DNA from 3 places in the Streptomyces sp. NPDC002467 genome. Region 1 is predicted to be linked to each of the others. Evidence: riboswitches for the same ligand, from Rfam matches in the RefSeq annotation. Region 1 holds a riboswitch; each other region holds the start of a gene.
The links. A riboswitch is a leader RNA that binds a small molecule or an ion and turns the genes downstream of it on or off. The one in region 1 is predicted to bind cyclic di-AMP.
Positions count from the first base shown of each region.

Region 2: linked by a shared signal. The riboswitch ahead of ACFYYJ_RS10475 (peptidoglycan DD-metalloendopeptidase family protein) and the one ahead of ACFYYJ_RS32960 (M23 family metallopeptidase) in region 1 are both predicted to bind cyclic di-AMP.
Region 3: linked by a shared signal. The riboswitch ahead of ACFYYJ_RS18085 (transglycosylase family protein) and the one ahead of ACFYYJ_RS32960 (M23 family metallopeptidase) in region 1 are both predicted to bind cyclic di-AMP.

Region 1 covers NZ_JBIARJ010000020.1:73,855-79,470, reverse strand. The annotation lists gene ACFYYJ_RS32970 (M16 family metallopeptidase) at 244-1,599, shown strand; gene ACFYYJ_RS32965 (M16 family metallopeptidase) at 1,620-2,987, shown strand; cyclic di-AMP (ydaO/yuaA leader) riboswitch at 3,208-3,367, shown strand; gene ACFYYJ_RS32960 (M23 family metallopeptidase) at 3,380-4,171, shown strand; gene ACFYYJ_RS32955 (GntR family transcriptional regulator) at 4,347-5,024, shown strand; gene ACFYYJ_RS32950 (HPr family phosphocarrier protein) at 5,487-5,616, opposite strand, start outside.
Region 2 covers NZ_JBIARJ010000004.1:170,600-176,215, forward strand. The annotation lists gene ACFYYJ_RS10465 (MBL fold metallo-hydrolase) at 1-1,068, opposite strand, end outside; gene ACFYYJ_RS10470 (SGNH/GDSL hydrolase family protein) at 1,196-1,981, opposite strand; gene ACFYYJ_RS10475 (peptidoglycan DD-metalloendopeptidase family protein) at 2,145-3,137, opposite strand; cyclic di-AMP (ydaO/yuaA leader) riboswitch at 3,142-3,314, opposite strand; gene ACFYYJ_RS10480 (tyrosine-protein phosphatase) at 3,639-4,430, shown strand; gene ACFYYJ_RS10485 (aspartate aminotransferase family protein) at 4,509-5,616, opposite strand, start outside.
Region 3 covers NZ_JBIARJ010000008.1:16,455-22,070, reverse strand. The annotation lists gene ACFYYJ_RS18095 (cytochrome P450) at 1-935, shown strand, start outside; gene ACFYYJ_RS18090 (transglycosylase family protein) at 1,039-2,088, shown strand; cyclic di-AMP (ydaO/yuaA leader) riboswitch at 2,365-2,535, shown strand; gene ACFYYJ_RS18085 (transglycosylase family protein) at 2,538-3,233, shown strand; gene eno (phosphopyruvate hydratase) at 3,510-4,796, shown strand; gene ACFYYJ_RS18075 (septum formation initiator family protein) at 4,903-5,391, shown strand; gene ACFYYJ_RS18070 (DUF501 domain-containing protein) at 5,434-5,616, shown strand, end outside.

The DNA.
Region 1 (5,616 bases):
TGGTGGGGATGCAGCCGGACCGCTGTGGAACCGGGACGGTACCGGGATGGGACCGGGTGTCATTCGGGTACGACGCGGACCATTGTGGCCCGAGGCACCGACAACGCCGACTCCGACCCCGGGGGTCCCCCCATACGGAGTGCGGGGGAGTGACCCGGGAACTTATCCGGTGGGCGACGCGCTTGCATACAGTGGCAGGTCGAGAAGAAATCTCTGCATCGCGATCGAAGGGACCACATGCCCATGGGTCACACGGCCACAGCTCAGGCCGGCTCCGGCGGCCTGACAGCGACCGAGCACCGGCTGGCCAACGGCCTGCGCGTGGTGCTCTCCGAGGACCACCTGACCCCGGTCGCCGCGGTCTGCCTGTGGTACGACGTCGGCTCGCGCCACGAAGTCAAGGGGCGTACCGGTCTTGCTCACCTCTTCGAGCACCTGATGTTCCAGGGCTCGAAGCAGGTACCGGGCAACGGTCACTTCGAGCTCGTCCAAGGCGCCGGCGGTTCCCTCAACGGCACCACCAGCTTCGAGCGCACCAACTACTTCGAGACGATGCCGGCCCACCAGCTGGAGCTCGCGCTGTGGCTGGAGGCGGACCGGATGGGCTCGCTGCTGGCCGCCCTGGACGACGAGTCCATGGAGAACCAGCGCGACGTCGTCAAGAACGAGCGCCGCCAGCGGTACGACAACGTCCCCTACGGCACGGCGTTCGAGAAGCTGACCGCCCTCGCCTACCCGGAGGGCCACCCGTACCACCACACCCCGATCGGCTCCATGGCCGACCTGGACGCCGCGTCCCTGGAGGACGCGCGCAACTTCTTCCGTACGTACTACGCGCCCAACAACGCGGTGCTGTCGGTCGTCGGGGACATCGACCCCGAGCAGACCCTGGCCTGGGTCGAGAAGTACTTCGGCTCCATCCCCGCGCACGACGGCAAGCAGCCGCCCCGCGACGGCTCGCTGCCCGAGATCATGGGCGGGCAGCTGCGCGAGGAGATCGTGGAGGAGGTCCCGGCGCGCGCGCTGATGGCCGCCTACCGGCTTCCGCACGACGGCACGCGCGAGTGCGACGCGGCGGACGTGGCGCTGACGATCCTGGGCGGCGGGGAGTCCTCCCTGCTGCACAACCGTCTGGTGCGCCGTGACCAGACGGCCGTCGCGGCCGGTTTCGGCATGCTGCGGCTGGCGGGCGCGCCCTCGCTGGGCTGGCTGGACGTCAAGACCTCCAGCGGGGTCGAGGTTCCCGTCATCGAGGCGGCCGTGGACGAGGAACTCGCGCGGTTCGCCGCCGAGGGCCCGACCGCCGAGGAGATGGAGCGCGCACAGGCGCAGCTGGAGCGGGAGTGGCTGGACCGGCTGAGCACGGTGGCCGGCCGCGCGGACGAACTGTGCCGTTTCGCGGTGCTGTTCGGCGACCCGCAGCTGGCGCTGACCGCCGTACAGCGGGTCCTCGCCGTCACCGCGGAGGAGGTGCAGGCCGTGGCCGCGGCCCGACTGCGCCCCGACAACCGCGCGGTGCTGGTCTACGAGCCGCTGCCGGGCTCCGAGGAGTCCGCCGAGTCCGACGAGAGCGACGAGAACGAGGGGGCGGAGCAGTGAGCGACACCGCAGCCGTCACGATGACCTTCCACCCGCGGCCGCAGGCCGGCGAGGCCAGGCCGTGGGCCTTCCCCGCCCCCGAGCGCGGCGTGCTGTCCAACGGCCTCACCCTGCTGCGCTGCCACCGGCCGGGCCAGCAGGTCGTCGCCGTCGAGATCAACCTCGCCGCCCCGCTGGACGCGGAGCCCGAGGGCCTGGACGGCGTGGCCACCATCATGGCCCGCGCGCTCTCCGAGGGCACCGACAAGCACTCCGCCGAGGAGTTCGCCGCCGAGCTGGAGCGCTGCGGCGCCACCCTCGACGCGCACGCCGACCACCCGGGCCTGCGGGTCTCCCTGGAGGTCCCGGCCTCCCGCCTGCACAAGGCCCTGGGTCTGCTCGCCGAGGCGCTGCGCGCCCCCGCCTTCGCCGACAGCGAGGTCGACCGGCTGGTGCGCAACCGGCTCGACGAGATCCCGCACGAGCAGGCCAACCCGCAGCGCCGGGCCGCCAAGCAGCTTTCCAAGGAGCTCTTCCCGGCCACCCTGCGGATGTCCCGCCCGCGCCAGGGCACCGAGGAGACGGTCGCCCGGATCGACGCGACCGCCGTACGCGCCTTCTACGAGGCCCACGTACGCCCCGCCACCGCCACCGCGGTGGTCGTCGGCGACCTCACCGGCATCGACCTGGACGCCGTCCTGGCCGACACCCTGGGCGCGTGGACCGGTAACACCGCCGAGCCGCGCCCGGTGCCGCCGATCACCGCCGACGACACGGGCCGAGTGGTCATCGTGGACCGGCCCGGCGCGGTCCAGACGCAGCTGCTGATCGGCCGCATCGGGCCGGACCGCCACGACCGGGTCTGGGCGCCCCAGGTGCTCGGCACGTACTGCCTGGGCGGCACTCTCACCTCCCGCCTGGACAAGGTGCTGCGCGAGGAGAAGGGGTACACCTACGGGGTGCGCGCCTTCGGCCAGGTGCTGCGCTCCACCGCGGACGGCAAGGGCGCCTCGATGCTGGCCATCAGCGGCTCGGTGGACACCCCGAACACCGGACCGGCCCTGGAGGACCTCTGGAAGGTGCTCCGCACCCTCGCGGAGGGCGGCCTGACCGACGCCGAACGGGACGTGGCGGTGCAGAACCTGGTGGGCGTGGCCCCGCTGAAGTTCGAGACGGCGGCCTCGGTCGCCGGCACCCTCGCCGACCAGGTCGAGCAGGAACTCCCGGACGACTTCCAGGCGCAGTTGTACGCGCGGCTCGCCGAGACCGGCACCGTGGAGGCCACTTCGGCGGTCGTGAGCGCCTTCCCCGCGGACCGGCTCGTCACGGTGCTCGTGGGCGACGCGTCGCTGATCGAGGAGCCGGTGCGCGCCCTCGGCATCGGTGAAGTGAGCGTCGTCACCAACTGAAGTGACCCATCGGCGCCCCCAACTGGCGCCTGAACAGGGCTTCTTGAAGGGGCCCGGGCGGCTTGACCGCCCGGGCCCCTTTTGTCCGTTTGGTGGCGAGGTTGCTTGTTTGCGGTGTGGCGTACGCAACAAAAGGGCGTGTCTGTTTGGTGATTGGCTGATGATCCGCCTAGCGTCGGCCGTGCTGTCCGTCAGTTGTACGCGCCGCATCCGCGGCACCGGTCAGCGATCGCCGAGTCCCCGTCAGGCGCGAGCCTGGGGAGCCGGGGACCCACATCAGTCCCTGGGGTGAATCGGACCGCCTCGCAAGAGGAGGCCCGTAGGAGACCTTCCTGCTCCGAACCCGTCAGCTAACCCGGTAGGCGAGAAGGAAGGAAAGGATCAGCCCCTCCATGGCGTTTGGCAGTCGTCCCGCTGCGTCCGGCAAGCACCGCGGTTCCAGCCGTCTGAGCCGCAAGACCGCCGGTTACGCCGGCATAGCCGCCCTCGCCACCACTGGCGTCGTCGCCACCATCGCCGCCCCGGCCTTCGCCGCGGACAACGGTGGCAACAACCACTCCCAGGACAACACGCTCGGTGCCGTGGTCGTCGCCGATGAACTCCAGGGCGACATCACCGAGCAGGCCGACTCCCAGCAGCGCGCCGCCGCCAAGGCGCAGGCCGAGGCCGACGCCAAGCAGCAGGCCGCCGAGGCCAAGCGCCTCGCCGAGGCCAAGGCGAAGGCCGAGCGCGACGCCGCCGAGCGCGCGGCCCGCGAGGAGGAACGCAAGCGCCTCAACACCTTCGTCGCCCCGGTCGACGGCTCCTACGTCTCCACGCAGTACCACGCGGGCGGCGGCATGTGGTCCTCCGGCAGCCACACGGGCATCGACTTCCACGCCGACGAGGGCACCTCGGTCCACGCGGTGGGCGCGGGCGTCGTCGTCGAGGCGGGCTGGGGTGGCGCGTACGGCAACAACGTCGTCATCAAGCACAACGACGGCACGTACACGCAGTACGGCCACATGCTGCGGCTGAACGTCTCCGTCGGCCAGCAGGTCACCGCGGGCCAGCAGATCGGCCTGTCGGGCTCCACGGGCAACTCCAGCGGCCCGCACCTGCACTTCGAGGCCCGTACCGGCGCCAAGTACGGCTCGGACATCAACCCCCTCGCCTACCTGCGCTCGCACGGCGTCGACCTCTGATCGACTCCGCCGCACCGCCCGCTTCACCGAAGACCCCGGCTCTCCGAGCCGGGGTCTTCGTGTTTCCGCGGGATTCCCATTTCCGGCCGCTCTCGGAAATTGTCGTGTGTTGCAATAGAGTCGCAGCAGTGGTGGCACCAATGAGGGTGTGAGTCGGAAAAGCGGAGGTCCGGTCTTGCGTATTCCTGCGCACGCGGTATGCACGGCAATTCGCGACGACATCGTCTCCGGGGCCTTCGGTCCGGGCGGCAGGCTGACCGAGGAGGTCCTGGCCCGCCGGTACGGGGTCTCCCGCGTCCCGGTCCGCGAGGCGCTGCGGACCCTGGAGTCCGAGGGGTTCGTGACCACGCGACGGCACGCGGGGGCCTGTGTGGCCGAGCCGACGGAGCAGGAGGCCGCCGATCTGCTGGAGCTGCGGATGCTGCTGGAGCCGCTCGCCGCCGCCCGTGCCGCCCGGCGGCGGACCGAGGCGCACCTCAAGGTGCTGCGGGGGCTGGTCAGGCTGGGCCAGGAGCGGGCCAGGCGGGGCCAGGGGGAGGACCTGCGGTCCCTGGGCGGCTGGTTCCACGAGACGCTCGCGCAGGCCTCGGGCAGCCCGGGGCTGATCGCGCTGCTCACGCAGATGCGGCACAAGGTCGCGTGGATGTACGTGGTGGAGGCGCCGGCCCGGCCGGTGGAGTCCTGGGCGGAGCACGGCGCGGTGGTGGACGCCGTGGCCCGGGGTGACGCGGAGCGGGCGCGGGTACTGGCGGCGGCCCACGCGGAGCGAGCCGTCGGGGCGCACCGGTTGCGGATCGGGGCGGCGGTGAGCACTTCGCAACCTGCCGTAAACATGTCGAGCGGTCGGCATTAACAGCGGCCGTATACAAAGGACGCGTGCCGGTGTCGGTGCGGTGTGGGTCGAATTCCGGCTTTAGTTAATTCGCTGTGCCGTGCGGTGTGATCCGCTGTGCGCGGCCGGTTGATTTCTGTGTGCGGAATTCCGGGGCGTGCCGTTCGGCTGCGCCGGGCCTTTATGGGGGCGCGGCCGGGCCGTCGGGTCGGGTGCGGCTCCGCCGCCGGGGCTCCGCCCCGCACCCCGCTCCTCAAACGCCGGAGGGGCTGGAATGCCCCGACCTCGGCTCGCGGGTGACGGCTTGTGGGGCTGGATTGGCCCCACCTCGGCTCGCGGGTGACGGCGGGAGTGGCTGGATTGCCCTCGACCCCGGCTCGCCAGGTGGTGGCGTACGCCCCGGCTCGCAGGTGCGGGACATGCCGAAGCCGCGGCGCCCGGGAGGGGCCGCGGCTTCGGCGGGTGTGTGGCGAACCCGAAGGGTCAGACGGTCTCGGGGAGCTCCTCGAGACCCTCGGCGACCAGCTTCGCGAGGCGGTCCAGCGCGACCTCCGCGCCATCGGCCTCGGAGGCGAGGACGATCTCCTCGCCGCCCTGGGCGCCCAGGCCCAGA
Region 2 (5,616 bases), on a different contig from region 1:
CAGCGTTCCCGCAGGCTCGAAAGGCTCGCCCGGGCGCGGGAGTGCCACCGGCTGGCCGGCCTCCTCCGCGGCGTCGACCGTCCACTCGCCCGGCTCGGCCCACGGGTGCAGGGCCAGGTTGAAGGTGCCCCAGTGGATCGGCAGGAACACGCCGTGCGGGGCGCCGCCCTGGAGGTCGAGGTGGGCGCGCACGCCTTCCTCGGGCGTCATGTGGATGTCGGGCCAGTACTCGGAGTACGCGCCGATCTGGATCATCGTGGCGTCGAAGGGGCCGTGCTCGGCGCCGATCTCCCGGAAGCCGGGGAAGTAGCCGGTGTCGCCGCTGTGGTAGATCCGGTGCTCGTCGCCCGCGACGACCCAGGAGGCCCACAGGGTGTGCTGCTGGTTGCGCAGGCCGCGGCCGCAGAAGTGCCGGGCGGGGGTCGCGGTGAGCGTGAGGCCCGCGATCTTGGTGCTCTCGTTCCAGTCCAGCTCGCGCAGCCGGTCGGCCGGGACGCCCCAGTGCTCCAGGTGGGCGCCGACGCCCAGCGGGACGGCGAAGACCGTGTCCGTACCGGCCAGCGCCTTGATCGTCGGCAGGTCCAGGTGGTCGTAGTGGTCGTGCGAGATGACCACGACGTCGACGGTGCCCAGCGAGGCCGGCGGGACCGGTACGGGGTGCAGCCGCTTGGGACCGGCGAAGGGGAAGGGGGAGCACCTCTGGCCCCACACGGGGTCGAAGAGGACCCGGCGGCCGTCGATCTCGGCGAGCACGCTGGAATGGCCCATCCAGGTCAGGCGCAACCCGCTGACCGGCGGTTTCGCCAGTTCGGCGAGGGTGGTCGGGTAGACCGGGATCGGGGCGGCGGGCGCCCGCCGGATCCGCTGCTCACGGTGGAAGTAGATCTTCGCGAATTCCGCCATCGACCCGGAGGGCCTGTTCCGGGCGCCGACCGGGTTCTGGAAGACGCCGTCGGCGAAGTTCGGCGAGCGGCGGATCCGCTCCAGCCGGGCCCCCGAGGGGTCCGCGCCGAAGGCTTCGGGCCGCAGGGCGCGCAGCCGGGGACGCAGGGGACGAGAGCCGGTCAAGGCGCCTCCAGGGGCGGTGCGGTCGGATGACGGCGCGGTCGGGACGTCCGTCGGTCTACGAGCATCCCAACGCACACCGGCCCCGAAGGATTCCGCATTCCCCCTGCGTGTCGTTCCCCCTGCTCTCCTACAGCGGCAGCAGGTCGGGCCGCTTCGCCTCGACGTGGTCCCCGGAGGACTCGCCGCGCAGCCGGCGGCCGATCCAGGGCACCAGGTGCTCGCGCGCCCAGTGGATGTTGTCCCGGGTCACGTCGACCGAGCCGCGCGGGCGCTCCGGCGGCCAGGGCTGGTCGGGGTCGGCCGGCACGTCCAGTCCGAGCACCTGCGCGGCGCGCAGCGCGACCCGGGTGTGCCCCTCGGGCGACAGGTGCAGCCGGTCGGTGTCCCACGCTCTGCGGTCCTGTACGGACCTCAGGGACCAGAGGTCGAGCACCGGGCAGTCGTACCGGTCGGCGATGGCGCGGACGTGGACGCTGTACGTCGCCACCTTGCCCCGGAGGTGCTTGAGTACCGGTACGCCCCGGGTGTCGAAGCCGGTGGTGATCACGACCCGGCCGACGGCTCCGGTGAGGTCGGCGACGGCCGCCTCGAAGCGCTCCGCCACGTCGTCGGGGTCGGTGCCGGGGCGGATGATGTCGTTGCCGCCCGCGCAGAAGGTCACGAGGTCCGGCGCGAGCGCCTTGGCCCGCGGGACCTGGTCGGCCACGATCTGGTCGAGCAGTTTGCCGCGCACGGCCAGGTTCGCGTACCGGAATTCGCCCTCCGGATGCTGGTCGGCCAAGAGCACGGCGAGCCGGTCCGCCCAGCCGAGATAAGTGTCCCCGGGTCCCGGGTCCCCCACGCCCTCGGTGAAGCTGTCCCCGATCGCCGCGTACGAGCCGATGGTCTTGATTTTCGTCGTCGTCGCTGCCACGAGACGACATCCTTCACTCTCGTAACCAACCTACGCCAACGTAATGAGGGGTTGACGGGCCGTGATCTTTACCACCCGGGAGATAAGGAACACGTACACGTGAGGCCGGGACCCCCCTCGGGTCCCGGCCTCACGCGTGTCCGTGCTCCGACGGCGGCTGCCGTCAGACGCTGACGCCCTTCGCCCGGAGGTAGGCCAGCGGGTCGATGTCGGAACCGTAGGACGGGCCCGTGCGGATCTCGAAGTGCAGGTGCGGGCCGGTCGAATTGCCGGTGGAACCGGACAGGCCGATGGTCTGGCCGGCGGTGACGCTCTGGCCGACCGAGACGGACAGCGAGGAGAGGTGGCCGTACTGCGAGTAGTTGCCGTCCGCGTGTCGGATGACGACCTCGTTGCCGTACGCGCCGCCCCAGCCGGCGGAGACGACGGTGCCCGCGCCGACCGCGCGGACCGTGGTGCCGGAGCTCGCGACGAAGTCGACACCGGTGTGGTAGCCGGAGGACCACATGCTGCCCGCGACCTTGTACTGGGTGGAGATGCCGGTACTGGCGAGCGGGGCGACGAACCCGGAGGCCGACGTCTTGGCCGCGGGGGCCTCGGCCGCGGACTCGCGCTGCGCCGGAGCGGCCTGCTCGGCCGCCTCCGGAGCGCTCTGCTCGGCGGCCTTGGGGGCGGCCTTGTGCGCGGTCCGGGGCGCGGTCTCCGGAGCGGATTCCTCCGGGGCGGATTCCTCGGGGGCGGATTCCGCCGGAGCCGCCGGAGCCGCCGCCTCGCCCGCACCGCCGAGGTTCAGCTTCAGGCCGGGGTGGATCAGATCGGGGTCGCCGCCGACCGCCTCGCGGTTGTCTGCGTAGAGCTGCTGCCAGCCTCCGGACAGCCGGCTCTCGGCGGCGATCTTGGAGAGGCAGTCGCCGGGAACGACCGTGTAGACGGTCGGCGCGGCGGACTCCGCCCTGAGCGCGGCGGGGACCTGCGGGGCAGCCGCGGGGGCCACGGTGGTCGTGGCCGTCGTCGCGGTGGCCGGGGCGCCGGCAGCGTGGGCACCGGCAGCACCCATCAGCGGCAGCGCGAGGGCCGCGCCACCGGTGCCGGCGACGGCGAAGCCGCGCGATATCGAAAGGGACTTGGGGCGGCGGTGCTTACCCTTTGCAGGCATGGCGAATTCCTCTCCGGCGCCTGCGAGGTGAGCTGTCGGGTTCGGACTGGAGATGTCCGGCCGCACATGAACGGAACATGTTCGGCTTCACCCCTAGCCGTCCCGGGGTCGAGTTCCGGGACAGCGGCTTACCTGGTTCCCCCGCTCCTGCCGCGCGTGAATGGTCGGGTGCGGTTTCCGGGCGGCGGCAGGATTCGGCGATCCACCCGGATCGGTCGCGAACGTAATCCCAAAAGGCCGCACCGAACAAGCCGTGAATTTCCTGACGGAATCACAGGGACGGGAAACCGGGGGAATGCCGGTCACCCTCCGTCCATTCCGGTCCGTCAACAACCGGTCCTGCGAAGGCATTCGACTTTCGCGATCAGGCACTCACGGTCACCGTATGATCTGGCTCACGGGGACGCGCCCGATCTCGCCTCCGCTTATGGCAAGTTGTCGCCAAGTAGTGTAATTCGGACAGAGCACCCACGAGCAGCATCACGAAGCGGAGGAGTTCCCTTGACCCAGCAGATACAGGAGCCGGAACTGTCCGGAGTGCGCAATTTCCGCGATGTGGGCGGATTGCCGACTTCTGATGGACGAAGGGTCAGGACGGGACGACTGTTCCGAAGCGGACATCTGGCGCATGCCACTGAAACCGATACAGAGTTCCTCGGTTCACTCGGCCTCCACACCGTCTTCGACTTCCGCAACGGCGCCGACCACGCGCTGGAGGGCCCGGACGTGGAACTGCCCGGCGTGCGGAACGTGAACATCCCCCTCTCGGATCCGGCCGACGGCCGGGAGTTCTGGAAGATGGTCCGCGACGGCGACCTCGAACAGCTCCGCGGGATCCTGGGCGACGGGAAGGGGGCGGCCCGGATGGCGAACTCGTACCGATCGATGATCAAGAGCCGCACGGCCGAGCACGGCCGGGTCCTGCACGCCCTCGCCGAGGACAGCGTCCCGGCGCTCATGCACTGCGCCGCCGGCAAGGACCGGGCCGGTCTGTCGATCGCCGTCACCCTGCTCGCCCTGGGCGTCGAGCGCGAGGCGATCGTCGCGGACTACCTGGAGTCGAACGCCCCGCACCGCCGCTACCGGGTCCGCCGGAGCGACGACTCCGCCGAGGCCCGCTCCCCCGAGGTGACGGAGCTGCTCGCCCCGCTCTTCGACGCCCGCGCCGAGTACCTGCTCGGCGCCTTCGACACCATCGAGGAGACCTGGGGCGGCGTGGACCGCTACCTGGAGCAGGGGCTCGGACTCACGCCCGAGACCCGGAGCCGGCTGCGCGAGCGGCTGCTCGACTGACGTGCGGGCCGGAGGGGAGCGCGCCCGCGCGCTCCCCTCCCCGTCGGTCACCCTCCCCGTCGGCCCCACGTCCCGCGGTCAGCGGTTGCCGACCGCCTGCTTGACCAGGGTCCTGCCGAAGTCCCACATGAGTCCCGACCCGCCGTGCGCCTCGTCCATGACCGCGCGGAAGGCCCCGACGAACCGGTCGACGTCGTGCTCGTCCACGATCAGCGGCGGGATGAGCTTGATCACCTCCAGGTGGTCCCCGGAGACCTGCGTGAGGATCCGGTGCTTCTGGAGCAGCGGCACCACGACCATCTGCGCGAAGAGCCCCTTGCGGGCCGCCTGGAGCATCGTCCAGCGGCTGCGCAGCCCGAGCGAGGACGGCCGGCCGAACTCGATGCCGATCATCAGCCCGCGCCCGCGGACCTCGTGGAGCAGTTCGTACTCGTCCACGAGCGCGGCCAGCCGCCCGCGCAGCAGGTCGCCCATCGCCCGGGCGTTGGCCACGACCTCCTCGTCCTCCATGACCGAGAGCACCGCCAGCCCGGCGGCCATCGCCTGCGCGTTCGAGCCGAAGCTCGCGGAGTGCACGAGCACCCGGTCCATGGAGGAGTAGACCTTCTTGAAGATCCAGTCCTTGCCCAGGGTCGCGCCGACCGGCACGTAGCCGCCCGACAGCGCCTTGGCCACGCAGACCAGGTCCGGTTCCACGCCCGGCTCGTGCTGGTAGGCGTAGAAGTCGCCGGTGCGCCCCAGCCCGGTCTGCACCTCGTCCGCGATCAGCAGCGCCTTGTGCCGGTGCAGCAGTTCCTGCGCGGCGGGCAGGAAGCCGGGCGGGGCCGCGAGGACCCCCTTGCCCTGGATCGGTTCGACGACGAGGGCGGCCACGTCGCCCTTGCGGAGCTCGCGCTCCAGGGCGGCCAGGTCCCCCAGCGCGATCCTCGTGTCGGGGAGCAGCGGGGCGAAGCCGTCCCGGAAGCCGCTCTCCCCGTTGACCGACAGCGAGCCCGTGGTCAGCCCGTGGAAGGCGTGGTCGCAGTAGAGGATCCTCGGCCGCCCGGTGGCGTACCGGGCGAACTTCAGGGCGGTCTCCACGGCCTCGGTGCCGCTGTTGCCGAAGAAGACCCGGTCCAGGTGGGGGCTGTACGAGAGCAGCTTCTCGGCCAGCAGCCCGGGCAGCGGCTGGCAGTCGAAGCGGGTC
Region 3 (5,616 bases), on a different contig from region 1:
CGTTCACCCCGCGCCGGGTGGCCGAGTTCACCCCGCGGGTGCAGGAGCTCACCGACCACCTCATCGACAGGATCGTCGAAAAGGCGGGGGCCGGCGGGAACGGGGAGGCCGACCTCATCCATGAGTTCGCCTTCCCCCTCCCCATCTACGCCATCTGCGAGATGCTCGGCGTACCGCGCGAGGACCAGGACGACTTCCGCGACTGGGCCGGGATGATGATCCGACACGGCGGCGGTCCGCGCGGCGGAGTCGCCCGTTCGGTGAAGAAGATGCGCACCTATCTCGGGGAACTGATCCACCGGAAGCGGGACGATCTGGGCGATGACCTCATCTCCGACCTGATCCGGGCGAGTGACCACGGCGACCACCTCACCGAGGCCGAGGCCACCGCGATGGCTTTCATCCTGCTTTTCGCCGGTTTCGAAACCACGGTCAACCTGATCGGCAACGGACTGCACGCCCTCTTCATGAACCCCGACCAGCGCGAGCGCCTCCAGGCTTCCCTCGCCGCCGGGGAGACCGGCCTGCTGGAGACCGGGATCGAGGAACTCCTGCGCTACGACGGCCCGGTGGAGCTGGCGACGTGGCGGTTCGCCACCGAGTCGATGACCCTCGGCGGCGAGCCGATCGAGACCGGCGATCCGGTCCTGGTCGTCCTCGCGGCGGCCGACCGGGACCCCGAGCGGTTCGCCGACCCGGACACCCTGGACCTCTCCCGGAGTGACAATCAGCACCTCGGCTACGGGCACGGCATCCACTACTGCCTGGGTGCTCCGCTCGCCCGACTCGAAGGACAGACCGCGCTCGCGAGTTTGCTGACGCGTCTGCCGGATCTGGAACTCGCCGTTCCGCCCGAAGAGCTGCGCTGGCGCGGCGGACTCATCATGCGTGGCCTGCGCACTCTTCCCGTTCGCTTCGCAGTCCCGAACATCTGAGGGGTGCCTGACCCGGAGTCAGTTCCCGACTGAACTTGTGACATGCGTTCGATGGAGGCTAGGTTCTGCCGTTACCCAGCCGTTATGCGAAAGGTGCAGCCTCATGCGTTCCGGGAACGGCCGCCACAGACGCCCCCGTCAGGTGCCCGCGATAGTCGTCACCGCCGGAGTCACCGGCTCCGCGCTGGCCCTGCCGCTGCTCGCCGCCACCGGCGCGAGCGCGGCCGACACCTCCACGTGGGACAAGGTCGCCGAATGCGAGAGCGGCGGCAGCTGGAGCGCCAACTTCGGCAGCGGTGCCTACGGCGGGCTCCAGTTCACCCAGGAGGAGTGGCGCGAGGCCGGCGGGCTCGAGTTCGCCGATCGGGCCGACCTCGCCAGCCGTTCCCAGCAGATCGCCATCGCCGAGCGGGTGCTCGCGGCGAAGGGCCCGCAGGCATGGCCGATGTGCGCCGCGCCCGCCGGGCTGGACGCGCAGGGCCCCGCCGCGGTGGTCGACCCCGGACAGCCGGGCCACCAGGGCGGCGTGAAGCCCACGCCCTCCCGTCCGGACGACGTCGTGCCGCCCTCCGGAGCCGTGCCGCCGTCCACCGACTTCGGGGCTCCGACCCCGGGGATCGCCGACGGTCCGCTCGGGCCGAACCTCGGACTGCCCGTCATGCCCCCGGCCGACCTCCCGGTTGACCAGCCCACGACTCCGGGCAACCCGAACAACCCGGGCGACCAGGGCAACCAGGACAACAAGGGCGGTAAGGGCAATCAGGGCAACTCGGGTAAGCCTGCGGACCCGGGCTCCCCGACGGCGCCTCCCACGACGACGCCGACCGACCCGAGCCTGCCCCCGGTGAACCCGACCGACCCCGCCAACCCGGGCGTCCCCACAGCACCTGACGCCTCGACCGCACCGCCCGTCACGTCCGCCGACGGCACCGGCAAGCACCGCGGCGCGCCCGCCACCGAGACTTCCGGGGCGTCTGACGCCGCGTCGAAGCCCACGTACACCGTGAAGTCGGGCGACAGCCTGACGGCCATCGCGGATGCCAAGGGCGTCAAGGGCGGCTGGGGAGCCCTTTACAAGGCCAATGAGCAGGTCATCGGCGGGGACGCCAACTTGATCAAGCCCGGACAGAACCTGGATCTATCCGGACAGTAAGGGCACTTCGGCTGACCGGTAAGAGTTGATTGTCTGTTTTCTGTAAGTGAGACATGTGTCTCTTCCGGTCAACTGGCGTGTCTCGCCTCGGGGCTTGCGCAAACCCCGTCCTCACCTGCGCAAACACCCCCGAGAAGGACGCAAGTAGGGGCCGTTTCTCCCCGATGTCGCGCGTTGAACATCGGGGAGGGACCTGCCTACCTTCTGAATCGCCCGCCACCGCGGGCTCCTTCGACCGCATCGCCGAATCCTGCCGGCGGACGGGGGGAACAGTCGTCGCGTCAAGCGCCGAAGGCAGGAGCGGGGGAACCAAGGTAAGTGCCGGGAACGGCCGTTGAGAGACGGTCACGACCGGCTTGGGGTCAAGACGTGCGCTGCGTCGCACGGCCGGGCAACTCATCCGCCCGAACCCGACAGCTCACCTCGTAGGCGTCGGTGAGGAGAACGTCATGCTGCTTTCCGGCAAGGGCAAGCACCGTCGCGCCACCAAGGCCGTCCGCATCGCCACGCTGGCCGGTGTCGCCGGCGCCGTCGTCGCCGCGCCCCTGATGGCCGCGGGCACCGCGAGCGCCGCCACCGCGAGCGAGTGGGACCGCGTCGCCCAGTGCGAGTCCGGCGGCAACTGGTCCATCAACACGGGTAACGGCTACTACGGCGGCCTGCAGTTCTCTTCCTCCACCTGGGCCGCGTACGGCGGCAAGTCGTACGCCCCGCAGGCCAACCAGGCCTCGAAGTCCCAGCAGATAGCCATCGCCGAGAAGGTCCTCAAGGGCCAGGGCAAGGGCGCCTGGCCGTCCTGCGGCGTGGGTCTGTCGAACTCCTCCTACACCGGCGGCGGCTCGACGGAGACCCCGAAGACCGACACCAAGAAGACCCAGCCGAAGAAGACCGAGACCAAGAAGGCCGAGCCGAAGAAGACGGAGACCAAGCGCTCCGAGACCCCGGCCCCGACCACCCGCTCCGAGCGCACCGAGGCCCCCAAGACGGGGAACGGTTCGTACGAGGTCAAGGACGGCGACACCCTGGGTGCCATCGCCGACGCCAACGGCGTCAAGGGCGGCTGGGAGAAGCTCTTCGAGCTGAACAAGGACACCGTGTCCGACGCCGACCTGATCTTCCCGGGTCAGAAGCTGAAGCTCAGCTGAACAATGCGGCAATAGCCGCAGGCGTCTTCACCACACGTGACAGCCACACCGCCCGGCGCGCCTTCCCCTCCACGCGCCGGGCGGTGCTGTGTGCGCGGGCCAAGACACCTTTCTCCAGAGTCGTATGTCCTGGAACGGGGGTATTCGGGCCCTTTTTCGTCCCAGGACCCGGGCGGTCGGCGGGCCGAGTGCCCGGAGCCGGTTAGGCTCTAAGCGGCAAGGCCGTCCCATGGCCTGACATGCCGCCGCACACCCAGCGTCACATCCCAGAAGGAGATGCTCGTGCCGTCCATCGACGTCGTCGTAGCCCGGGAAATCCTGGACTCCCGAGGCAACCCCACGGTCGAGGTCGAGGTGGGCCTCGACGATGGCAGCACCGGCCGTGCTGCAGTTCCGTCCGGTGCCTCCACCGGAGCGTTCGAAGCCGTAGAGCTCCGTGACGGTGACCCCAACCGCTACCTCGGCAAGGGCGTCGAGAAGGCCGTCCTCGCCGTCATCGAGCAGCTCGGCCCCGAGCTCGTCGGCTACGACGCCACCGAGCAGCGCCTGATCGACCAGGCGATGATCGACCTGGACGCCACCGAGAACAAGGGCTCCCTCGGCGCCAACGCCATCCTCGGCGTCTCCCTCGCCGTGGCGCACGCCGCGTCCGAGGCCTCCGACCTTCCGCTCTTCCGCTACCTCGGCGGTCCGAACGCGCACCTGCTGCCCGTTCCGATGATGAACATCCTCAACGGTGGGTCGCACGCCGACTCCAACGTCGACATCCAGGAGTTCATGATCGCCCCGATCGGCGCGGAGTCCTTCTCCGAGGCCCTTCGCTGGGGTGCCGAGGTCTACCACACCCTCAAGAAGGTCCTGCACACCAAGGGCCTGTCCACCGGTCTCGGTGACGAGGGCGGCTTCGCCCCGAACCTGGAGTCCAACCGCGCCGCGCTCGACCTCATCGTCGAGGCCATCAAGCAGGCCGGCTACACCCCGGGCAAGGACATCGCGCTCGCGCTCGACGTCGCCGCGTCCGAGTTCTACAAGGACGGCAAGTACGAGTTCGAGGGCCAGTCCCGCTCGGCCGCCGAGATGACGGAGTACTACGAGGAGCTCGTCGCGGCGTACCCGCTCGTCTCCATCGAGGACCCGCTGTTCGAGGACGACTGGGCCGGCTGGAAGACCGTCACCGACCGCATCGGCTCCAAGGTGCAGATCGTCGGCGACGACCTCTTCGTCACCAACCCGGAGCGCCTGGCCCGCGGCATCGAGGAGGGCTCCGCGAACGCCCTGCTCGTGAAGGTGAACCAGATCGGTTCGCTGACCGAGACCCTCGACGCCGTCGAGATGGCCCAGCGCAACGGCTTCAAGTGCATGATGTCGCACCGCTCCGGCGAGACCGAGGACGTCACCATCGCCGACCTCGCCGTCGCCGTGAACTGTGGTCAGATCAAGACCGGCGCCCCGGCCCGCTCGGACCGCGTCGCCAAGTACAACCAGCTGCTGCGCATCGAGGAGATCCTCGACGACGCCGCGGTGTACGCGGGTCGCAGCGCGTTCCCCCGCTTCAAGGGCTGATCCGGACCTCCGGGTCTAGCCTCCGTACGTCCCCGCACTCGGTCCCGTACCGTGTGCGGGGACGTATTGGTTGGTACGTGTACGTGTACACAGGGGAGGCGGATCAATGGCCGGGAACCGGGATCGGTTCTCCACCTTCTCCACCGCGACCAGGCTCAAGCAGCTCGGCGAGCGGACCGCCGCCCACGTCTACCGCTCCCAGTCGCGCCGTCAGGTACGCCGCAGCCGGCTCACCGGACGTGCGGCCCTCCTGGTGCTCGTCCTCTGTACGCTGGTCGTCGCCCTCGCGTATCCGATGCGCCAGTACGTCTCCCAGCGCTCGGAGATCGCGGAGCAGCAGAAGGCGGCCGCCGCGGCGCGGGACCGCCTGGAGCGGCTCCGCGACGAGAAGGCCCGCTGGCAGGACGACGCTTACGCCGAGCAGCAGGCGCGCAAGCACCTGCACTTCCTGCGCCCGGGGGAGATCGGCTACATCATGACCGACCCCGGAGCCGAGGCCGCCGAGCGGCACCGCACCGGCAAGGCCGGTACCGTCCGGCCCTGGTACTCCAACGTCTGGGACGGCGTCGACAAGGCCGACCGCCCGGGCGACTGAGCACCGCACCCATCCACGAGAACGAAGAGACTTCCTCCAGGCATGCAGACGCCCCCGCCCCAGACCGACCGGACCGAGCCGACCGACGCCGACGTCGACGCCTTCCAGCAGCAGCTCGGCCGCCCGCCGCGCGGGCTGCGCGCCATCGCGCACCGCTGCCCCTGCGGCCAGCCGGACGTGGTGGAGACCGCCCCGCGGCTCCCCGACGGCACGCCCTTCCCGACG